DNA from 3 places in the Arthrobacter sp. P4_F11 genome. Region 3 is predicted to be linked to each of the others. Evidence: predicted binding sites of a transcription regulator. Region 3 holds the regulator's gene; each other region holds the start of a gene.

Region 1 (7,811 bases), on a different contig from region 3:
GTCAGCCGGCTTTTCCACCACGAGGGTTTCCGTGGTGAGGACCAGTGCCGCGATGGAGGCCGCGTTGCGCAGAGCCGCACGCGTCACCTTGACCGGGTCGATCACGCCAGCGGCGATCAGGTCTTCGTATTCGCCGGACTTTGCGTTGAAGCCCTGGTTCACGGCGGATTCGGCGACCTTGGCAACGACGACGTAGCCGTCGAAGCCGGCGTTCTGGGCGATCCAGCGCAGCGGCTGGGTCAGGGCGCGGCGGACAATGCCGACGGCGGCAGCCGCGTCACCTTCGAGGGCCTGGACGGCAGCGTCCTCGTCGAGCGCCTTCAGCGCGTGGATGAGGGCGGAGCCGCCGCCGGCCACGATGCCCTCTTCGAGGGCAGCGCGGGTGGAGGACACGGCGTCCTCGATGCGGTGCTTCTTTTCCTTCAGCTCAACCTCGGTGGCAGCGCCGACCTTGATCACGCCGATGCCGCCGGCCAGCTTGGCCAGGCGTTCCTGCAGCTTTTCCTTGTCCCAGTCCGAATCGGTGCGGGTCAGCTCGGCGCGCAGCTGGGCAACACGGGCGGCGACGTCCTCGGCCGAACCGGCGCCGTCGACGATCGTGGTGTTGTCCTTGGTGACCGTGATGCGGCGCGCGGTGCCGAGCACCTCAAGGCCAACGGTGTCCAGGCTCAGGCCCAGCTCCGCGGAGACAACCTGCGCACCGGTGAGGGTCGCAATGTCCTGCAGCATGGCCTTGCGGCGGTCACCGAAGCCCGGAGCCTTGACGGCGACCACGTTCAGCGTGCCGCGGATGCGGTTGACGATCAGCGTGGACAGGGCCTCGCCCTCGACGTCTTCGGCGATGATGAAGAGCGGCTTGGAGCTCTGCAGCGCCTTTTCCAGCAGCGGCAGGAAATCCTGCACCGAGGAGATCTTGCCCTGGTTGATCAGGATCAGTGCGTCCTCGAGGACGGCCTCCTGGCGCTCCGCGTCAGTGACGAAGTACGGGGACAGGTAGCCCTTGTCGAACTGCATGCCCTCGGTCAGGACCAGCTCGGTCTGCGTGGTGGAGGACTCCTCGATGGTGATCACACCATCCTTGCCGACCTTGCCGAACGCCTCGGCCAGGAGCTCGCCGACCTCGTCGCTCTGGGCGGAGATTGCGGCCACGTTGGCGACCTGCGTGCCTTCAACCGGGCGCGCGTTCTGCAGCAGGCGGGCGGCGACGGCCTCGACGGAAACCTCGATGCCGCGCTTGATTTCGCCCGGTGCGGCGCCTGCCGCTACGTTGCGCAGGCCTTCCTTGACCAGGGCCTGGGCCAGGACGGTGGCGGTGGTGGTGCCGTCGCCGGCAACATCGTTGGTCTTGGTGGCGACCTCCTTGGCGAGCTGCGCGCCAAGGTTCTCGTAGGGGTCGTCCAGCTCGACTTCACGGGCGATCGTCACACCATCGTTGGTGATCGTGGGGGCGCCCCACTTCTTGTCCAGCACAACGTTGCGGCCGCGCGGGCCCAGCGTGACCTTGACGGTGTTGGCGAGCTTATCGATGCCGGCTTCAAGCGACCGGCGGGCAGCGTCGTTAAACGCAAGCTGCTTTGCCATGGTTTTGTCCTTTCAAGACAGAACCCCGCGCAACTGATCCGTTCATTGCGAAGGATCGGCTGCGCGGGGGTCCAAGAGAGTTACTTTACGACGATCGCCAGAACGTCGCGGGCGGAGAGTACGAGGTACTCGGTGCCGCCGGTCTTGACTTCGGTTCCGCCGTACTTGGAGTAGATGACGACGTCGCCGACGGCAACGTCAACGGGAACGCGGTTGCCGTTGTCATCGAAGCGGCCGGGGCCTACTGCAACAACTTCGCCTTCCTGCGGCTTCTCCTGCGCGGAGTCCGGGATAACCAGGCCGGAAGCCGTGGTCTGCTCGGCTTCGAGCGGGCGGACAACAATACGATCCTCAAGAGGCTTAATAGAGACCGACACTCGGACCTCTCCTTTTCGTCAGCAAATTCGTGGACTATGAAGCGGTGATGCCAAGGCGCACAGACCGTCGTCGCGGTGCCGGCAGCGTGCCTGGCGGAACGCGCTTCATGTGTTAGCACCCTCCTAGGGAGAGTGCTAATGACGACTCTATGTAAATGGTTAGCACTCGGTCAAGGCGAGTGCCAGAAATTCGTTCCGGGTGAACATTTCCCCCTAGGAGGACATGCCCATTTTTTGTTGCGGCCAGAGGACACTTGGGCATCGTGCTCACTGCCCGCGCTGAGCAATGGACTTGCCCACCATGCGTGGGCTGCCGGGGAGGACATGCCCATTTTTTGTTGCGGCCAGAGGACACTTGGGCCTCATGCTCTATGCCCGCGCTGAGCGATGGACATGCCCAACGGGTGCGGGCTGCCGGGGAGTACATGCCCATCCGTGGCGCAGGAGGCTGGGCATGTCCCGCGGCCTGTGGTCGTTGGCCGTTTGGCGGTGCGGTGCGCGCCCACCAGGGGCGCCCTTTAGCCTGCCTACTCGCTGGCTACTGGTCTGCGAGGTCGTCGAAGTCCACGTCCTCGCCGTCGTCTTCGTCCGTGTTCTGGCCTTCGTCATTCCGGTGCCGGAACATCAGCACGGCGCCGGCGGCGGCCAGCAGAATGCCGGAGATGAGGAAGATGATGCCGCCGAGCCGGGCCGCGGTATAAGTCTCGCGGATGGCCCTGGCCTCGTCCGTGGCGTCCTGGACGTTCTTGCCGCCGACGGAATACACGGTGGCGTTGAAGGAATCGAGGAAGAAGATAATCACCAAAAGTGCGACGGACACGACGGCGATCACCGCGCCGGCAATCAGCGCCGGTTTTGCGTAGCGGGCCAGTCCCTGCGGGCGCCGGCGCCCCTGCCCGGCGTCGTCGCTGCCAACCGTGTCCTGCCCGGCCGTGTCCGCTGAGATGCTGTCGCCTGTGCCGCTGTCTTCCATGCCATCAAGCCTAGCCCCCGCCGTCCGGTCACAGCGCGCCCGCGGACCTCAACTACGCTGGATGGCATGACTGACGCACCGCAGGAACATATTGCCCCGATCCTCACCCCCGAGGGCTGGGAGCTGCTGGCGTCGTTGGGCCCGTACCGCGAGGACGAGGCCTTCCGCCTCACGGCGTCGCTGCGCAAGGCCGGCCACTCCCCCGAGCTGGTCTCGGCCGTGCTCACCCAGTCCCGGCTGCGGACCAAGGCCGAGGCGAAGTTCGGCGAATTCGCACGGCAGATGATTTTCACGAAGGCCGGCCTGGAACAGGCCACCCGGCTCACGGTAGCGGCACGGCACGCGCAGCGGTTCGCGGAGGCCGGGATCGGCCACGTCGCGGATCTCGGCTGCGGGCTCGGGGCGGACTCCATGGCCCTGGCCTCCCTGGACCTGGTGGTCACCGCCGTGGAAATTGATGAGGCCACAGCCGCCTGCGCCACGATGAACCTGATCCCGTTCCGCAATGCCACGGTGGTCCATTCCGATGCAACGTCGGTTTCGCTCGAGGGGGTCGACGGCGTCTGGCTCGACCCGGCCCGGCGTACGACGTCCACCTCGGGTACCAAACGGATCTGGGATCCGGAGGATTTCTCCCCGCCGCTGTCCTTCGTGGAGTCACTCGCAGGCTCCGGCCGCGCTGTCGGCGTGAAGATGGGACCGGGCATGCCGCACGATTCCGTGCCGGCCGGCTGCGAGGCGCAGTGGGTCTCCGTGGGCGGGGACGTGACCGAGGTGGCCCTGTGGTTCAACGCGGTGCGGCGTCCCGGGGTGCGGCGCGCAGCCCTCGTGCTCGGCCCCCTTGGTTCCGCTGAGCTCACCAGCGGCGAGGACTTCGGTGCCGGCCCGGTGGCGCCCGTGGGACCCGTGGAGGGGTACCTGTACGAGCCTGACGGCGCGGTAATCCGCGCCGGCCTGGTGGCCGACGTCGCCCTCCAACTGGGCGGGCACCTCGTGGACGAGCACATCGCCTACATCTGCGCCCCGGAGCTGCATGACACCCCGTTCGCCAAGGCGTACAGGGTCCTGGAGGTGATGCCGTTCAACGTCAAGGCACTCAAGGCCTGGGTCAAGGATCAAGGCATCGGGGTCCTGGACATCAAGAAGCGCGGTATGGCTGTCACACCCGAAGAGCTGCGCAAGCAACTCCTGCCCGGCGGCAGCGCAAAGCACAAGGACAAGGACAAGAAAGCAGCCACCCTGGTCCTCACCAGGATCGGCGAGGACCGGGTGGCCGTCTCAGTGGAGCCCGTCTAGCCCCGCCAGCGGGATCCCACCGGCGCAGTGCCCCGCCGCCGGATCTCAGCGAAGCGGCCGGGCAACTGGGCTGTCGCGCTACTGGGCCCGCGTGAAGTCCTCGGCTGACCGGATTTGCTCGTCGGTCGGCCGGACGCCGGTGTACAGCACGAACTGCTCGAGCGCCTGGATCGTGGCGACCTCGGCTCCGGTGATCACGGTCTTGCCGGCCGCGCGGCCGGCCTTGATCAGCGGTGTCTCGGCCGGGAGCGCGACGACGTCGAACACCACTTTGGCGGCGTCGATGGCCTCCTGCGGGAAGGGCAGCGCGGCGGCGTCCGGGCCTCCGGCCATCCCGATGGGGGTGACGTTGATGAGCATGTCCGCCGTGCCGGTACCGGACGCCGCAGAGCCAAGGTCCGGGCGCCAGGCGAAGCCGTACTGTTCGGCCAGGGCGCGGCCGGGGCCCTCGTTGCGGGCCACGACGGTCACGTCCTTGAACCCGGCATCCCGCAGCGCGGCCACGGTGGCCTTGGCCATGCCGCCGGCGCCCAGGACCAGCACCGAGTAGTCCGTGGGGACTGCATTGCTCTGCAGGAGCTGCTCAATTGCGGTGTAGTCGGTGTTGTACGCCGTGAGCCGGCCGCCGTCGTTGACGATGGTGTTGACCGAGTCGATGGCCTTCGCCGACGGGTCCATGACGTCAACGAGGGCGATCACGTCCTCCTTGTAAGGCATGGACACGGCGCAGCCGCGGATGCCGAGGCCGCGCACCCCGGCGATCGCCTGGGCGAGGTCGGTGGGGGCAAAGGCCTTGTAGATCCAGTTCAGGCCCAGCTGTTCGTACAGGTGGTTGTGGAAGCGCGTCCCGTTGTTGCTGGGCCGGGCCGAGAGCGAGATACACAGGGTCATGTCTTTGTTCAGAATGGGCACAGCTCCATTAAACGCCAGGATCGCTCCGGCTACCCGCAGCCCAACGCGCAACCGCGCGCGCCGTCGCTGACCAGCGATGTTGTGAATACACTCACGCACCAGCGGCAACTTTGACGCCGTCCCGGGGCCGCCCCTGCACTAGACTTGGACCACCCGTAGCCCTGCCGGCCGCCCGGCCGGCGCACTGGTGTGTGGGAAATTGCACGTGACACCGCCGGTGCCATGTCCAGAGGCATGTCCGAGGATGTTTGCCAGCGCATTTCCCCGCCAGGACCACGGCCAGCGACAGCAAAACAGTGAAGGGACCACATGAAGATCGAGTTCGCTTCATCAAGGCAGTCGACTCTTGGCGTGGAATGGGAGCTGGCGCTCGTCGACGCCGAGACCGGTGAGCTGGCCTCCGTGGCGAACCAGGTGCTGCGCGGCGTCGCGGCCCGGCATCCCGAACTCAATGAGGACGACGAGCACCCGCACATCAAGCAGGAGCTGCTGCTGAACACCGTGGAGCTCGTCACCGGCATCTGCACCACCGTCGCGGAGGCCAAGGCGGACCTGAGCAGCTCGCTCGCGGCTGTCCGGGACGTGACCGATCCGATGGGCGTGGAGATCTTTTGCGCCGGGAGTCACCCCTTCAGCCCGCCCCAGCTGCAGCCCGTCACGGACAAGGCACGCTACGCCAAGCTCATTGACCGGACCCAGTGGTGGGGCCGGCAGATGGTCATTTACGGCGTCCATGTGCACGTCGGACTGGACAGCCGGGACAAGGTCCTTCCGGTGCTGGACGGCCTGGTCAATTACTTCCCGCATTTCCAGGCGCTCTCCGCGTCCAGCCCGTTTTGGGGCGGCGAGGACACCGGATACGCCTCGCACCGCGCCCTCATGTTCCAGCAGCTGCCCACCGCCGGGCTGCCGTTCCAGTTCGCCAGCTGGGAGGACTACGAGTCCTACGTCCAGGACATGTTCACCACAGGTGTGATTGACACGCTCTCCGAGATCCGGTGGGACATCCGCCCCGTTCCGGCGCTTGGCACCATCGAGATGCGCATTTGCGACGGCCTGGCCACCCTCGAGGACGTCGGGGCGATCGCGGCACTGACGCAGTGCCTTGTCGACGAATTTTCCACCACGCTGGAAAACGGTGGCACCATTCCCACGATGCCCCCGTGGCATGTGCAGGAAAACAAGTGGCGCGCGGCCCGGTACGGCCTGGACGCGATCATCATCCTCGACGCCGACGGCAACGAGCAGCTCGTAACGGAGCACCTGCGCGAGACGCTCAAGCGGCTTGAGCCGGTGGCGGCGAAGCTGGGCTGCAGCGCCGAACTGGCCGACGTCGAGAAGATCATCGAGCGCGGCGCCGGCTACCAGCGGCAGCGCCGGGTCGCCGCCGAGCACGGCGGGGACCTGCGCGCCGTCGTCCTGGACCTGGTCAAGCAGATGCGCCAGGGCCCGGACGCCTAGCTCCGGCGCCCAACAGCCGCCACGCGGGCGGCCGGAGCCCCAGGCCGTCCTAGCTCCACGCGGACGAACCCTCAGGCTGTGGCCTCAGGCGGAGACGGTCGTGACCGGCATTGAGGAATCCGGGGCAAAGCCGATCCCGCTCGGTTGCACGCCGGCCATCACCAGTTGCGCCCCGAGCGCGGCCACCATGGCGCCGTTGTCCGTGCACAGCGGCAGCGGCGGCACCGTCAGCCGGATGCCGGCCGCACTGCAGCGTTGTTCGGTGAGCTGGCGCAGCCGCGAGTTGGCGGCGACCCCGCCACCCAGGAGGACCTCCGTGATGCCGTTTTCACGGCAGGCGAGCACCGCCTTGGCGGTGATGACATCCACCACGGCTTCCTGGAAGGCCGCGGCGATGTCTGCCACGGGCACCTCCTCGCCGCGGGCCTCGAACTGCTCCACGCAGCGGGCGACGGCGGTCTTGAGCCCGCTGAAGGACCAGTCGTAGCGGTGCGGTCCGGGTTCCTCGGCGGTCCCCATGTACTTGGGCTGTGTGAGCCCGCGCGGGAACCGGATGGCTTTGGCGTTGCCCGTGCGCGCGAGCTTGTCGATGGCCGGGCCGCCCGGGTAGCCCAGGCCCAGGAGCCGTGCCACCTTGTCATACGCTTCGCCGGCGGCGTCATCGATCGTGGAGCCCAGCAGCTCGACGTCGTCCGTGATGCTCCGGATCCGCAGGATCTCGGTATGGCCGCCGGAGACCAGGAGCGCGCCCATATTCTCCGGCAGGGCGTGCGGCGTTGTTTGCGGCGCCGGCGCGCCGGCGCCCTGCTGCAGGAGCCCGACGCCGACATGCGCCACCAGGTGGTTGATGGCGTAGAGCGGTTTGCCGGTGGCGACGGCGAGCGCCTTGGCCGCGCATACCCCCACCATGAGGGCACCTGCCAGGCCCGGCCCTGAGGTGACGGCGATCGCGTCGATGTCCGCGAGCGTCACTCCCGCCTCCGCGAGGGCCTCCTCGAGGGTGGGGACGAACGCGTCGAGGTGGGCGCGGGAGGCGATCTCGGGGATCACGCCGCCGAAGCGGACGTGTTCATCCATGGAGGACGAGACGGTGTTCGTCAGCAGGGTGGTTCCCCGGACGATGCCGACGCCGGTTTCGTCGCAGGAGGACTCGATGCCGAGCACGAGCGGCTGGGTGCGGTTCATGGTCGGCCTGCTTCCGTTGGCTGGGG
Region 2 (7,811 bases), on a different contig from region 3:
ATCGGCATCACGGAACAAACCAGCTGGAAGCTGCTGCTGCCGACGGCGGCCGTGGGGGTGGTGGGCTACCTGGTTCTCATCGGCGGCGACGCCCTGGGCATCGGCTCCCGCTTCGCCCCGGCCCTTGCTGCCGTGGTGATCGGCCTGCTGGCCCGCGTCGTGGCCCTCCGGATGGGCGCCCCACAGTTGGTGGTGGCCGTTCCCGCCGCCCTGATTCTGCTCCCCGGGCTCACTATATTCCGGTCGATGTATGTATTGACCATCGAGGAATCGGAGATTCTCATGGGCGCCGGCGGCATGCTCAACGCCGGGGCCATCGTGCTCGGTGTTGCCGCCGGCATCGTGCTCGGCGACACCCTGGCGCGGCCCCTGACGCGGAGCCTGGCGAGCAACGAACGGCGCAGGGCCCGCCGCCGCTAGATCTTACGAGGAATGGCCGCCCGGTTCCCCGAAGGCGCCGGGTTTCCCCACTTTTGCCGGGACGCGACGGCGTGTCAGCCAGCCGCGCCGGCGTGTCCCGGCGTCGTGGCGGCAAAGGTGGGGAAACTCCGTAGCGCCAAATCTCGCTCTGTCAGATCTTGCCTCGTTAGATCTTGCGCCGTCAGATCTTGCGCCGTTAGATCTTGCCTATCGGCAGCTTCTTCTCCGCCTGGAAGTCGTCCTCCACCCGGCCCTTGGCCCAGTAGCCCGAGAGGGACACCTGGGCCCGCTCCAGCCCGCGCTGCACGTAGAACACGTCCCGGAGGCCCTTCATGTAGCCCCGCTCGCCGTGGGCAAAGACCTGCACCCGGCCCTCGGGCCACTCGGCATCGCGCACCGCCGTGACCAGCAGTTCGCTCTCACCGGCGGGGGCGCCGCCGCGCAGCAGCCAGCGCAGTTCGACGCCGGCCGGCCCGGCGATGGCCTGGACGTCGGCGTCGCTGTCCACTTCGAGCAGGGCGAGGCCGCGGGCATCCTCCGGCAGGGATTCGATCGCGGCGCCGATGGCCGGCAACGCTGATTCATCGCCGGCAAACAGGTACCAGTCCGCGGCCGGATCCGGGTTGTACCCGCCGCCGGGGCCGGTGAAAGTCAGGCGATCGCCGGGCTGGGCCGAAGCCGCCCAGGGGCCGGCGAGCCCCTCGTCGCCGTGGATCACAAAGTCAATGGCCAGTTCCTGCGCCGCCGGGTCCACCCAGCGGACCGTGTAGGTCCGGGTGTGCGGCCACTGACTGCGCGGCATGGTTTCCCGGATGGCCCACAAATCCAGCGGATCCGGGTATTCGACGCCGGGTTGCGGAAAGACGATCTTGACGTACCGGTCCACATAGTCGTTGTTGACGAACCCGGCGAAGCCAGGGCCCCCGGCGATGATCCGGACCATGTGCGGGGAGAGCTGTTCCCTGCGCAGGACCCTCAGATCGGTCTGGGGGCGCGAGTTCCGGGTGGCGGTGGTGGCTGCGGGGACGGATGTCATGCAGCTAAGCCTAACCATGAACCCCCGGCGGGAGCTTTGCGCATAGGCCTGTTACGGCAACGGCGGAAGCTCCCAGTCGACCGTCCCGTTGCCTTGTTCCAGCAGCAGGGCGTTGGCCCGGCTGAACGGCCGGGACCCGAAGAAGCCGCGCGAGGCCGATAGCGGGCTGGGGTGGGCGCTGGCGATCACGGCGGCGGACCCCAGCAGCGGCCGCACGGACTCGGCATCCTTCCCCCACAGGATCGCCACCAGGGGGGCATGGCCCGCACCGGAAACGGAGGAGCGGCCGGCGACGGCCCGGATGGCCGCCGCCGTCACAGCCTCCCAGCCCTTGTTCCGGTGCGAGCCCGCCGCGCCGGCACGGACGCTGAGCACCCTGTTGAGCAGCAGTACGCCTTGGTCCGCCCAGTGGCTGAGGTCTCCGTGGACGCGCGGGGGGAAGCCGAGATCGGCCTGAAGTTCCTTGTAGATGTTTGCCAGGCTGCGGGGGATCGGCCGGGTGGCGCCGTCCACGGCGAAGGACAACCCCACGGCGTGCCCCGGCGTCGGATACGGGTCCTGGCCCACCACCAGCACGCGGACGCCGGCCAGGGGCTGCCGGAAAGCCCGCAGCAGGTTTGCCGGCGAGGGCAGTACGCCGTGCCCGGCGGCCACTTCGCCCGCGACAAAGGCGAGGGCTTCGCGCAGCTGCGCCTCCACCGGCGCCAGCGGCTCCGCCCAGTCAGGAGCAACCAGCGCGTCCAGCGGCCGGCGCGCCAGGTCCTCGAAACTGAGGGCGTCCGCGGCTGCGGGCTCCAGCTCGAACAGCGCGTCGGGTTCACTGTCGGGATCAAACTCGGCATCAAACACAGCCCCCATTCTTCCCCAGCTGCGCCCCGTTTCTGCGCCCGCCCGAATGACAACCCTGTCATTCGGCCGTAGAATGGGGACTGACTTTTTACCGGATCCAGCCAGGTCTTTCGGAATCAACCAGGAGTGTGTCGTGGCCGAAACAGCGCAGGAGCACGTGCTCGCGGGGGATTCCGCCGTCTTCCCAACCGCCGGCACGGGCCTGGACGGGGTGTCCGCGGAGTCTGCGCTGAGCGCCCGCGACCAGCAGATGCTGTCCTTGGAGCGGCAATGGTGGAAGTACGCCGGGGCCAAGGAACAGGCCATCCGCGAGCTGTTCGATCTGTCCGCCACGCACTACTATCAGATCCTCAATGCCCTCATCGATACCGAGGATGCGCTGGCCCACGATCCCATGCTGGTCAAGAGATTGCGTAGACTACGTACATCACGCCAACGTGCCCGCACTGCCCGTCGTCTGGGAACAGATTCGTAAAGTCGCGTCACGAGCAGCCGGATCTGCACGTCCTGTTGCGTCCGTTCCGGCCTTGGGCACCCCGTATGAAATCAGCAAGGACGTCGTTTTACCATGACCAAATACGCTCGGGATGAATTTGATCGGGTCCCGGAGACCTCTACCCGGCAGGGAGTCCACCGGGCCGTCGCGGCATCGCGGCGGCGGAGCCTGGCGCCGATCCTGGCAGCCGGCTGCGTAGCCCTGGCCATCGGCCTGGTGGCCTTCCTGATCCTGCCGAAGCTCGGCTTCTCCGCAGGCCAGGCCGCGGCCGTGACCGCCGGTGGCAGCGCGTCCGCATCTGCCAGCAGCACCCCGTCCGCCACGAGCACCGTGAGCCCCAGTCCCACGCCGACGAGCCCGGACCCGGCCGGCACGGACGCCGCCGCCGCGCCGGCGGCTTCGCCGTCAGCTACGCCGAGCGCCACAGCCGCCGCTGTCGACAAGACGCAGCCGGTGACGATCTACAACGCGACCACCACCGCCGGCCTCGCCACCCGCGTCGGCGGCACCGTCACCTCCGACGGCTGGGTCCTGGGCGAGACAGGCAACTGGGGCGGTGTCCCGCAACAGACGTCGGTGATCTTCTACAGCGGCGTCGAGCAGAAGGACAATGCGGAGGCACTCGGAGCCCTCCTCGGCGTCGACACCCTCGTCGACTCTGCCGAGTTCAACAGGCCCCTTGTCGTCGTGCTCGGCCCCGGCTACCAGTAGCCAATCCGGTTACGCCTCAATAACTATTAGGCGGCGGCCCTGCCCGCCGCCGCCGTTCCTAGGGGACGCTGTGGGTACAGTATCTGCGGATTTCTCTTCGCAGTCCGCGGCGCACATCGAGGTGGGCCGCACGCAAGCTAGCTGAAAGTGTGGACACAATGGCACTGGGAACCGTCAAATGGTTCAACGCCGAAAAGGGCTACGGCTTCATCACCGTGGACGGGTCCGAGAACGACGTCTTCGTGCACTGGTCCGCGATCGTCGGGGAAGGCTACCGCGCCCTGGACGAGGGCCAGCGGGTGGAACTGGAAGTCGGCGAGGGCGAAAAGGGCCCGCAGGCCGAAAGCGTCCGGCCCGCCTAGTGGTACTGGCTGCCGTCACGAACGCCCCAAGGAACGCGGCCGGGCGCCGCGGAGGACATTTGCCGTTGGGCCGCGCCCTGGCGGCGGGCACAGTAGCGGCCCTGGCCCTGACGGGCTGCCTGGGCCCCGCGGGCAGTGCCCGCGTGGCCAGCGCGGACGCCAGCGGTGACGGCACCCTGCGCATCGGCCTGATCCTGGACAACACGGGCAAGCAGAACTTCCTCAACGCCTCCGAGCTCGCGGCGGCCAAACTTGCCGTCAAGGAGATCAACGCTGCTGGCGGCCACAAAGGCAAACCGGTGGAGCTGCTGCCGGAAACCATCAGCACGGACACCGCCGCCCAGGCGAAAGCGCTGGTTGCCGCCAAGGCCGACGTCGTGATCGGCCCGACCGATTCCAGCCGTGCCCCGGCCGCCATCGACGTGCTGGCCAACGCCAAAGTAGCCGTGATCTCCCCGGCCAACACCGCCGCCGCGCTCAGCAACTACAAGAGCGGCGGCTACTATTTCCGCACCTCGGCCGCCGACATCGCCCAAGCATCCGTCCTCGCCAAACTGGTCAAAGACGGCGGCGCCAGGACCTTGGCGGTGCTGCATGAGGAAGGCGACTACGGCAAAGACGTCGCCGCCGCCGTCGGCGGCGCGGCGAAACAGTCCGGACTGGAAGTCGTGGCGGACGCGGAGTTCACCCCCGGCCAGGCGCAACAGGCTGCCGCCGCCGCCAAAGCCGCCAACCCCGACGCCGTCATCCTGGTCTCGCGCGACGGCGCACAGGGCGCCATCGCCGAGCTGAACAATGCCGGCCTCGCCGGCAAGAAGCTGGTCCTCAGCGACGGAGCAGTCAGCAAGTACGGTTCTGGCCTGGGCGCCCGGGCGCTCGAGGGTGCACGCGGGATCCTGCCCGGCGTGTTTCCCTCCGCCGCCTTCCAGGCGGACCTCGTGGCCGTTGATCCCGGGCTGAAGGACATGGTGTTCGCCGCCGAGACGTACGACGCCGTCGTCCTGGCCGCCGTCGCCGCGGCCGCCGCAGAGGACGACGCCGGGACCTCCATCGCAGCGTCCCTCGTCGCGGTCTCCGGCGGAACCCCCGCAGCAGGCGGAACCGGGGCCGGCGGCAGCCAGGCGCCCAGCGAGTCATGCACGAGCTACAAGGACTGCATCGGCGTCCTCCGGGCAGGCCAGCGGCCCGACTACGACGGCCAGTCCGGACGGATCAACTTTGATGCCCACGGCGACATCACCGAAGCGAACTATATGGTTTCGACTTACGGCGAGGACAACCTGCCCACGGTGGACGGCACGGAAACCGCGAGCAGCAGCGGTAGCTGATCGCTCGTAGCGTATTGTGCCCGCGTGGCGGCCGGTTCCGGCCGGCCACTGCTTGCACTCTCCCCGGGGGAGTGCTAATTATTGATTTAGCACTCCAGCGCACTGACTGCTAACACGACGCCCGGTCCGCCCGGCCGCGAAGTGGGGCAGCCGGTCCAGGAGCTAAAGAAACACCTTGCTGGGGTGAGATCCCGGACCCGGCGGCATACAGAGGCCGCGGGGTAGGGATCGTCCGTCGCGGGCACCACAGCGAAGGTTCATTCTTAACGACTGTCCCGAAAGGACTACTGCCGTTATGGCCAAGATCATTGCATTTGATGAAGAGGCACGCCGCGGTCTTGAGCGGGGCCTGAACATCCTCGCCGACGCCGTCAAGGTCACCCTCGGCCCGCGGGGACGCAACGTCGTCCTCGAAAAGAAGTGGGGCGCCCCCACGATCACCAACGATGGTGTTTCCATCGCCAAGGAGATCGAGCTGGACGATCCCTACGAAAAGATCGGCGCCGAGCTGGTCAAGGAAGTTGCCAAGAAGACGGATGACGTCGCAGGCGACGGCACCACCACGGCAACCGTGCTGGCACAGGCCCTCGTCAAGGAAGGCCTGCGCAACGTCGCGGCCGGCGCTGACCCGCTGTCCCTCAAGCGCGGCATCGAGAAGGCTGTTGACGCGGTCACCGTCGAGCTCCTGGCCTCCGCCAAGGAAATCGAGACCAAGGAAGAGATCGCCGCCACCGCGTCAATCTCCGCCGGCGACAACGAGATCGGCGCCCTGATCGCCGAAGCCCTCGACAAGGTCGGCAAGGAAGGCGTCATCACCGTCGAGGAGTCGAACACGTTCGGCCTCGAGCTGGAGCTGACCGAAGGCATGCGCTTCGACAAGGGCTACATCTCCGCCTACTTCGTCACCGACGCCGAGCGCCAGGAAACGGTCCTTGAGGATCCGTACATCCTGATCGTCAACTCCAAGATCTCCAACGTCAAGGAACTGGTTGCTGTCCTGGAAAAGGTCATGCAGTCCAACAAGCCGCTGCTGATCATTGCCGAAGACATCGAGGGCGAGGCCCTGGCCACCCTGATCGTCAACAAGATCCGCGGCACCTTCAAGTCCGTCGCCGTCAAGGCTCCGGGCTTCGGCGACCGCCGCAAGGCGCAGCTGGCCGACATCGCCATCCTCACCGGTGGCCAGGTCATCTCCGAGGAAGTCGGCCTCAAGCTTGAGACCGCCGGACTCGAACTCCTTGGCAAGGCCCGCAAGGTTGTTGTCACCAAGGACGAGACCACCATCGTCGAGGGTGCAGGCGACGCCGACCAGATCGCCGGCCGCGTGTCCCAGATCCGCGCCGAGATCGAGAACTCCGATTCCGACTACGACCGCGAGAAGCTGCAGGAGCGCCTGGCCAAGCTGGCCGGCGGCGTTGCAGTCATCAAGGCCGGCGCCGCAACCGAGGTCGAGCTCAAGGAACGCAAGCACCGCATTGAGGACGCCGTCCGCAACGCCAAGGCTGCTGTCGAAGAGGGCATCGTCGCCGGCGGTGGCGTTGCCCTGATCCAGGCCGGCGCCAAGGCATTCGCGAACCTGCAGCTCTCCGGTGACGAAGCAACGGGCGCGAACATCGTCCGCGTTGCCATCGACGCCCCGCTGAAGCAGATCGCCTTCAACGCCGGCCTCGAGCCTGGCGTCGTCGTGGACAAGGTCCGCGGCCTGCCCGCAGGCCACGGCCTCAACGCCGCCACCGGCGAGTACGTCGACCTGCTGGCCGCCGGCATCAACGACCCGGTCAAGGTAACCCGCTCTGCCCTGCAGAACGCGGCTTCCATCGCCGGCCTCTTCCTCACCACCGAGGCCGTTGTAGCCGACAAGCCCGAGAAGGGTGGCGCCCCGATGGGCGGCGGCGACGACATGGGCGGCATGGGCGGCATGGGCGGTTTCTAACCACCCGCGCCAGCCATCACCGGCTGTTCGACGACGGCGGTCCCACCTTCGGGTGGGGCCGCCGTCGCCGGTTAAACGCTGTCCCTGTCCAAGGGAGCGTCGGTGGGCGTCGGCGGGTTCTGGCAGGATAGGTCAGTGACGATTACAGCAGCGGCCGACGGTTCGGCCTTAGGAAATCCTGGCCCGGCCGGCTGGGCCTGGTACGTGAACGACGACTGCTGGCGGGCCGGCGGATGGCCCCACGGCACGAACAACCAAGGCGAACTGATGGCGGTGCTGGACCTGTTCCGGGCAACGGCGCACGTGCCCGGGGAAGACCTGCTGATCCTGTGCGACAGCCAGTACGTCATCAACGCCGTGACCAAGTGGATGCCCGGCTGGAAACGCAAGGGCTGGCGCAAAGCCGACGGCAAGCCGGTGCTGAACGTGGACCTCCTCAAGGACATCGACCAGGCGCTCGTGGGCCGCAAATACACCTTCGAGTGGGTGCGGGGCCACGCGGGGCACGAGCTCAACGAGGCGGCGGACGTCCGCGCCCGGGCAGCGGCCACGGCCTACCAGCAGGGCGTGGCCGTCCGGCAGGGTCCCGGGTTCGGCACCCCGGAGGGCGAACCGCCAGCGGGCAAGACACCGCAGGGCAAGACACAGCAGGACAAGACACCGCAGGGCGAGACAC
Region 3 (7,811 bases):
CTCCGCGTACCAAGGTCCCATCCTGGGGCCGAACTCCGGGACCAGGTCACGGGGGTCGGACGCGGCTAGCTCGGCCACTGTGTTGATGCCGAGTTTGGCCAGCCTGCCCGACACCCTGGTTCCGACGCCCCAGAGCTCCTTGGTGGGCCGACGGCCCATGACGTCGAGCCAGTTCCCGGCAGTGAGACGGAAGACGCCGGCCGGCTTGCCGAAACCGGTGGCGACCTTGGCCCGGACCAGGGTGTCGCCGATGCCCACGCTGCAGTGCAGCTGCGTTCGCTCCAGGACAGCGGCCTGCAGCTGCCGGGCGTAGGCTTCCGGATTCTCCGTCTCGGTGCCTACAAAAGCTTCATCCCACCCGAGGACCTGCACGGTGCCGCCGGGCTGCGCGCGCAGGGTAGCCATGACCGTTTCAGACGCCGCGAGGTAAGCCTCCTGATCGACGGGCAGGATCACAGCTTCGGGCACTTTCCGGGCAGCAATGCGTAAGGGCATTCCGGAACCCACGCCGAACGCCCTCGCTTCGTAGGATGCGGTCGACACCACGGCGCGTTCCGTGGGGTCGCCCCGACCGCCGACAATGATCGGCTTGCCAGCAAGCTCCGGCCGCCGGAGCACTTCGACCGCCGCGATGAACTGGTCGAGATCGACGTGCAGCACCCATGGGATTCCGCTCACGCCACCAGTCTGCCCTAAACATCCCTTACAAGCACCGGCCCTCCACCAAGCCTGGCCGGACTCGCCGTCGTCAACGTGCCCTCCCATGCCCGTCGCTGCTGCGCACCGAAGTGCTTGGAGACCGGGTGCGGACAGCGTTGGGCGCAAAGGCCGACGATCTGGAAAAGTGTCGAACTCCTGGCCCTGACGCCCTACGCTGGCCTCCCAGCAGCGGCGAGGAAACGGCTCCGCCTCCGCGATGGCATGCCAATGCACTGATACGCCTGGTGCTGCGTCCCCTCGCCCGGACCACGTCAGCGCAAGGAACCACAAGCGGACGCCATTAGGTATCAACTTTGTATCGGCCTCATATCGTTCCCGTTGCAGTTCCGGCGCCAGGGCCCAAACCCGGCTTCCGCGCCGCGCCCGTGTGCCATGCTGGAATCCGGCTGTCCCGGCATCGCCGGGCCGGCCTCCGGCCGGTGAGGGATCGGGCGGCTGTCAGCGGCCGGCGACGGCAACAAACGGATCATCACCGCGGGACGCGGGGCTTAAGACGAAGGGACAGCGGCATCAGGAAGCGTGGAGCTCAGCAGCCATCGGTGGGGCGCGTCCGCCGCGTCGCGCTGGCGTTGGCGCTGCCTGCCGTGCTCGTCCTGTCCGGCTGCGTGGCGACGCCGCAGAGCGGCATCACAAATTCCAGCAGTCCATCAGAGCTCATTCCCGCCCCGGCGTCGGGCGTCCCCACCACGAGCGCACCGCTCGAGACTGCCCAGACGTCGAACAAGGCTCCGGTGTATTGGATCGGCCGGGCCAATGACAACGCGTTTCTCTACCGCGAGTTCCGCGACGTTCCGGATCAGGACAATCCCGTCACCCGCGCCCTTCGGGTCATGATGTCGCAGAAGCCCTTGGACCCGGATTTTTTCACGCCCTGGCAAAATCCGAAGAAGCTGGCGACGTCGATTTCCGGCAAGAACGTCATCACGGTGGATGTCTCCGCTGATGCCTTCAACAGCAACGTGGATGCGGCCATGGCCGAGCGCGCCATCCAGCAGCTCGTCTACACGGCGACAGCTGCCGCGGCCAGCGCCGGCCTCATCGATGCCGGACAGCAGGTCCAGGTGGTTGTGCTGGTGGACGGGCACACCGACTACGTCGCGTTCAACCATGTCCGGCTGGGCGAGCCGACGTCCCGCAGCGCCGGGATGGTGGCACCTGTGTGGATCATTGATCCGCAGGAGGGCACGTCCGTGGCCGACGGTTCGGTCAAGATCAGTGGCCGCAGCACCGTCCAGGGCGGGAAGCTCCGCTGGGCGATCCTCAAGGTTGACGGCGACGGCGACAACGCCAAGACCGCGTATCTCAACGGCAGCGCCACCGCCTCGGCCGATGCAGCCCGGCCCGGGTTGTTCACCTTGTCCGTGAACCTCGGCCCGGGCAATTACGAGGTCCGGGTGTCCCAGGTGGACGCATCCGACAGCGCCAAGGAAGTATTCCAGGACACCCGCGGGTTTACGGTCAAATAGCCGTCACCTCAACAAGGCATCACGTCACCTGCGGCGCCGGCTGCCGCAGGTCACCAGCGGCCGAGGATATCGCTGGCCAGCACAGTGGCGGCGGGCCCGGCCGTGGACGAACGCAGCACATGGTGCCCCAAAAGGGCCGTAACTGCGCCGGCGTCGCAAAGCCGGGTCACCTCCCGCGGACTGATCCCGCCCTCCGGACCCACGATCAGCAGGACCTCACGGGATCCGGCATCGTCTGCCACAACCTCGCCGGGCCCAACACTTTCCAGCCAGGCCTCGAGTACCTGCCGCAGCGGGCGCACAGCGTCCTCGTGCAGGATGACGGCGAGGTCTGCCGCCGCTACGACCGTCTGCAGCCCGGCGCCGTCGACGGCGGCCCGGACCTCGGGAATCCATGCCCGGCGCGCCTGCTTGGCAGCTGCCGTCACCACCGACTGCCACTTGGCATGTGCCTTCGCGGCCCGCTCAGCCTTCCACCGCACAATGGACCGCTCGGCCTGCCAGGGAATGACGGCGTCGATGCCCAACTCGGTCGCGGTCTCGGCCGCCAGTTCATCGCGGTCGCCCTTGGCGAGGGCCTGGACCAGGACCAGCCGTGTTCCGGGCCGTGGTTCCTCAGCCAGGCCCACGCATTCGACGGTCAGCTCCCCGGCAGCGACGGCTGTCACGGTGCCGGTCAGGCGCTTGCCGGCGCCGTCCGCGATGTCGACGGCTTCGCCGACGCCGATCCGTTTGACGGTGACGGCGTGGCGGGCCTCGGTGCCCCCGAGGACGAAGGCCGAGCCGGGGACCTGCTGGTCCAGGGCGCCTGGGGCGGTGAAGAAGACCGGGTTACTCACCGCTACAGGTTACCGAGCCGGTCCCGCAGTTTGGCGAAGACGCCGCCGCTGGCCGCGAGCTTTCCTTCCGTGAGGTGCTCACCGCGGTGCTTGGCCAGCTGGCGGAGAAGTTCCTCCTGGACGTGATCGAGCTTGACCGGCGTTTCCACCTGCAGGTGCACCTTCAGATCACCGCGGCCGTGGCCGCGCAGGTGCGTGACGCCGAGACCGCGAAGGGTGATGATCTCGCCGGACTGGGTGCCGGCCTTGACGTCGATCTCCTGCTGTCCGTCGAAGGTGTCGAGGGATATTTCGGTGCCGAGGGCGGCCGCCGTCATGGGAATGTTGAGGCTCGCGTGGAGGTCATCGCCCTCACGCACGTAAGTGGCGTCGTTGTTGACCCTGATCTCCACGTACAGGTCCCCGGCGGGGCCGCCGGCGGGGCCGGCCTCGCCCTGGCCGGACAGCTGGATGCGGGTGCCGGTGGCCACACCGGCCGGGACCTTGACGGTGAGGGAGCGGCGGCTGCGGATCCGGCCCTGGCCGCTGCATTCGTTGCACGGGTCCTTAATGACGGTGCCGAAGCCCTCGCAAGACCCGCAGGGGGCGGACGTCATGACCTGGCCCAGGATGGACCGCACGGCGCGCTGGACCTGACCGCTGCCGCCACAGATGTCGCAGCGGACCGGGTGGGTGCCTTCCCGGCAGCAGGACCCCTCGCAGGTGGGGCAGATGACGGCCGTGTCGACCTCGAGCTTTTTGTTCACGCCGAACACCGCATCGCGGAGGTCGATCCGGACGCTGATCAGCGCGTCCTGGCCGCGGCGGACCCGGGACGACGGGCCGCCCTGGCCGCCACCGGCGCCGAAGAAGGTCTCGAAGATGTCCTGGAAGGCGAAGCCCTGGCCCGAGTAGCTGCCGCCGCCGAACCCGTTGTCGGTACCGTTCTCGTTGCCCGTGGTGTCATAGACCCGGCGCTTCTGCGGATCGGAGAGGACCTCGTAGGCGTGCGTGACGGCCTTGAACCTGTCCGAGGCGTCCTCCCCGGGGTTCACGTCCGGGTGCAGGGTCCGGGCCAGTTTCCGGTAGGCCTTCTTGATCTCCTCCCCCGATGCGTCGCGGGAGACTCCAAGAACGTCGTAGTGGCTGCTCAAAGTGTGTATCTCTTCCTTGTTGTACTGCCTGTGGGCACTGCCTGTGGGGCAAGAAGTCGTATTCGGTCCCGGGCCTGTCAGGGGCCCAGGATCCTCGAAAGGTAGCGGGCCACCGCTCGGACGGCCGCCATGGTGGTGGGATAGTCCATCCGGGTGGGCCCAAGCACTCCGACCTTGGCCGTGGCGTCCGGCCCGTATGCAGTGGCCACGACCGAGGCCTCGGCGAGACCGTCGTAGGGGTTTTCCCGACCGATGCTGACGGTCACGCCGCGCGGGTCTTCGGCCATTTCGCTGAGCAGGCGGAGCATGACCACCTGTTCCTCGAGGGCCTCCAGCACGGGGCCGATGCTGAGCGGGAAGTCCACATTGGAGCGGGCCAGGTTGGCGGTGCCGGCCATGACCATGCGCTCTTCACGGCTGCTCGTGGCCAGGGCCTCGAGGCCGCGGGCCAGCGCCTGGGCTGCTCCGCGCCGCGCGGGCGGGCCGCCGGCAACGACGGCGGGCAGCAGCTGCGGCATCAGGCTCAGCGGTGTACCGGACAGGCTGGCCAGAAAGCTCGTCCGCAATTCCGCCAGCGCGTCGTCGGGAATGTCCTGCCCGACGTCGATCACGCGCTGCTCCACCTTGCCGGTGTCAGCGATCAGGACCGCCAGCACTTTCCGGGGCGCCAGCAGCACGAACTCGATGTGCCGCACCCGGGCGCGGCTGCGCAGCGGATACTGCACGACGGCGACCTGGTTGGTCAGGTGCGAGAGGAGCCTCACGGTCCGGTCAAGGATGTCGTCGAGGTCCTCGGATCCTTCCAGCAGCGCCTGGATGGCCCGGCGCTCGGCCGGCGACAACGGCTTCACCGCCGAGATCTGGTCGACGAACAGCCGGTAGCCCTTGTCAGTGGGGATCCGGCCGGCGCTCGTATGCGGTGCCGTGATCAGACCCTCGTCTTCCAGCGCCGCCATGTCATTTCGGATCGTGGCGCTCGAGACGCCGAGATGGTGCCGTTCAACGAGCGCTTTGGAACCAACGGGCTCACGCGAATGGACGTAGTCCTCCACGATGGCGCGCAGCACTTCGAGTTTGCGCGGTTCGCTCACGCTCCACCTCCTGTCGACTGTCCCGCAGCCGGTGCCACTCCCCTCGTCCGTCCGGGTCCACAAGTGGTGCACGGACGGCCCGACACAGGACAAGGGTTAGCACTCGACATGCCTAAGTGCTAACCAGTCTAATATGAGTCGCCGCGTTGTTAGCATTGGATTCGCTCCAGGCGTGGCCCGCGGGAACGCGATTCCCGTCACGCCGGCGCCGAGACCGTGGCAGCCGCTGCCGTTGCCGCGTCGTCGCGGTCCGGTTCCGGCCCCCGGAGAGTTCCACCGACCGCCCGTACATTCCGAGTGCAAAGTTAGCGTGTAGAGATGTCGTACCAGAACTGGGGACCCCAGGACCTGTCCGCCCCCGCCAAGACCCAGTTGCCGGAAGTCCCGGTGGAACGCGGGATGGTCCTCGAGGAGGTCCAGTCCGGTTGGGTGGGCGCCGTAACCCGGGTGGAGAAGTCCGGCGGCATGCACGTGGTGGCCCTGGAGGACCGGCGGGGCAAGTCGCGGTCCTTCCGTCTCGGCTTCGGCTTCCTCTTGGACGGCCAGCCCATCCGCCTGATGCCGCCGGCCCCGAAGAAGACGGCACCGGCCGCCGGGGCCGGCCGTACGGCGTCGGGCTCGGTGCGGGTGGCGGGGCAGCGCGCACAGGTGGCCAAGGCCAGCCGCATCTGGGTGGAAGGAAAGCACGACGCCGAGCTGGTGGAGAAAGTGTGGGGCGATGACCTCCGGGTGGAGGGCATCGTCGTCGAGCCCCTGCACGGCATTGACGACCTCGCGGCCGCCGTGGCGGACTTCGGCCCGGGCCCTGGCCGGCGCCTCGGCGTACTCGTAGACCACCTCGTGTCCGACTCCAAGGAGTCGCGGATCGCCGACGCCGTCATGGCCTCACCGGGCGCCGCCGGCAACGTCCTGATTGTGGGGCACCCCTACGTTGACGTGTGGCAGGCCATCCGGCCCGCGGTCCTGGGGATCGAGCAGTGGCCCGTGATCCCCCGCGGCACGGACTGGAAGACCGGGATCCTGATGGCTTTCGGCTGGCCCCACTCCACAAAGGAGGACATCGGCCTCGGCTGGCAGAAACTCCTGGGGGCTGTCCGCAGCTACGCTGATCTGGAGGCGTCGCTGCTTGGCCGCGTGGAAGAGGTCATTGACTTCCTCACCGTGCCCTAGTCCGCCGCGGCGGCCGCCCGTGATCTCCATTTCCGGGCCCGAGCAAGTATTCTTGAAACGGCGGCCGCGCTTCCGGTGCGGTCCCGGCTATTTCAGGCACAACCCAGGCAGCAACGCATCACCGCAATCCGAAGGGCTACACCGTGGCAGATAACGCACGCGAACACACGGGCAATCAGGCTGGCCATGGCCAGCCCCCGTACCATGGCGTTCCGGCAAACGCGCTGCCGCTGACGGCCAGCGAGGACCGCCAGTGGGCCACGCTCGCGCACTTCGGCGGCATCCTGGGCTGCGTGCCGTCGTTGCTGATCTACCTCATCTTCAAGGACCGCGGCCCGTTCACCGCACAGGAATCCAAGGAAGCCCTCAATTTCACGCTGCCGCCGACCCTAGCCGCAGTGCTGGCCAATCTGCTGGTCTTCATCCCGGTAGTGGGCAACCTCTTCGCCGTACTCGCCACAGTGATCTGGATCGCCGTGACGTGCTTCTCGGTGGCGGCAGGCATCCACGTCAACCGCGGCCAGCCGCACCGCTACGAGTTCAACCTGCGCTGGATCAAATAGCCGGCCTGCCCGGACCAAGCAAGAGAGCCGGCCGCCGCCCTTCAGGGGCAGCGGCCGGCTCTGTTTTGTGCGGCAGGGTGTGTTGTGGCCGCTGATGCGGCAGCCAACTATTGGAGGCTTTGCCGGGCAGACTAGTCCGGCAGGATCCTGCGGACGACGGCGTCGGCCAGCAGCCGGCCCTTAAGCGTGAGAATGAGCCGGCCTTTGAAAGCCGCCGCGGGGTCCACGAGGCCGTCCGCGATCAGCCCCGCGACAGCGTGCCTGCCGGTGTCCCCCAGGCCGCCGAGGCTTGGGATGTCGAGTCCGGAATTGAGCCGGGCCTCGAGCATGACCCGTTCCACGTTGCGGGTTTCGGAGTCCAGCGTTTCGCGTCCGGCGGCGGGTGAGGCGCCGGCGCCGAGGCGGTTGGCGTAGGCGGTGGGGTGCTTGACGTTCCACCAGCGGACGCCGCCCACATGCGAGTGTGCCCCGGGCCCGATGCCCCACCAGTCGTCCCCGCGCCAGTAGGCGAGGTTGTGCCGGCAGGCCTGTTCGGGGGTGCGGGACCAGTTGCTGACCTCGTACCAGTTGAGCCCGGCGGCGGAAATCAGTTCGTCGGCGAGTTCGTATTTGGCGGCGTGGTCGTCGTCGTCGATTTCCGGCACTTCGCCACGGCGGATCTGCGCGGCAAGCTTGGTGCCGTCTTCAACGATCAGGGCATAGGCGCTGATGTGGTCGGGGGCGTAGGACAGTGCGGTCTCGAGCGAGTAGCGCCAGTCCTCCAGCGACTCCCCCGGCGTCCCGTATATGAGGTCGAGGCTGACCGAGAGCCCGGCACTACGCGCCCACT

Evidence for each region. The regulator HrcA, encoded in region 3, represses chaperone genes, less so after heat shock. The targets are predictions, from matches to a motif close to TTNGCACTCGNNNNNNNCGAGTGCNAA.
Region 1: the regulator HrcA is predicted to act here: its motif matches at 2,118-2,144, upstream of groES (co-chaperone GroES).
Region 2: the regulator HrcA is predicted to act here: its motif matches at 5,289-5,315, upstream of groL (chaperonin GroEL).

What each region holds. Positions count from the first base shown of each region.
Region 1 is NZ_JBFUJK010000003.1:122,626-130,436, forward strand. It holds gene groL (chaperonin GroEL) at 1-1,581, opposite strand, end outside; gene groES (co-chaperone GroES) at 1,662-1,958, opposite strand; gene AC1DRO_RS05120 (hypothetical protein) at 2,497-2,931, opposite strand; gene AC1DRO_RS05125 (class I SAM-dependent methyltransferase) at 2,998-4,227, shown strand; gene AC1DRO_RS05130 (shikimate 5-dehydrogenase) at 4,306-5,139, opposite strand; gene AC1DRO_RS05135 (glutamate--cysteine ligase) at 5,449-6,600, shown strand; gene tsaD (tRNA (adenosine(37)-N6)-threonylcarbamoyltransferase complex transferase subunit TsaD) at 6,685-7,785, opposite strand; gene rimI (ribosomal protein S18-alanine N-acetyltransferase) at 7,782-7,811, opposite strand, start outside.
Region 2 is NZ_JBFUJK010000021.1:62,294-70,104, reverse strand. It holds gene AC1DRO_RS19420 (threonine/serine exporter family protein) at 1-420, shown strand, start outside; gene AC1DRO_RS19415 (siderophore-interacting protein) at 617-1,456, opposite strand; gene AC1DRO_RS19410 (uracil-DNA glycosylase) at 1,508-2,314, opposite strand; gene AC1DRO_RS19405 (DUF3263 domain-containing protein) at 2,439-2,780, shown strand; gene AC1DRO_RS19400 (LytR C-terminal domain-containing protein) at 2,874-3,512, shown strand; gene AC1DRO_RS19395 (cold-shock protein) at 3,671-3,874, shown strand; gene AC1DRO_RS19390 (ABC transporter substrate-binding protein) at 3,934-5,202, shown strand; gene groL (chaperonin GroEL) at 5,498-7,135, shown strand; gene AC1DRO_RS19380 (RNase H family protein) at 7,271-7,811, shown strand, end outside.
Region 3 is NZ_JBFUJK010000001.1:179,543-187,353, reverse strand. It holds gene AC1DRO_RS00835 (DNA polymerase IV) at 1-678, opposite strand, end outside; gene AC1DRO_RS00830 (GerMN domain-containing protein) at 1,260-2,186, shown strand; gene AC1DRO_RS00825 (16S rRNA (uracil(1498)-N(3))-methyltransferase) at 2,237-3,025, opposite strand; gene dnaJ (molecular chaperone DnaJ) at 3,028-4,158, opposite strand; gene hrcA (heat-inducible transcriptional repressor HrcA) at 4,236-5,249, opposite strand; gene AC1DRO_RS00810 (DUF3097 domain-containing protein) at 5,568-6,419, shown strand; gene AC1DRO_RS00805 (DUF4870 domain-containing protein) at 6,563-6,982, shown strand; gene hemW (radical SAM family heme chaperone HemW) at 7,114-7,811, opposite strand, start outside.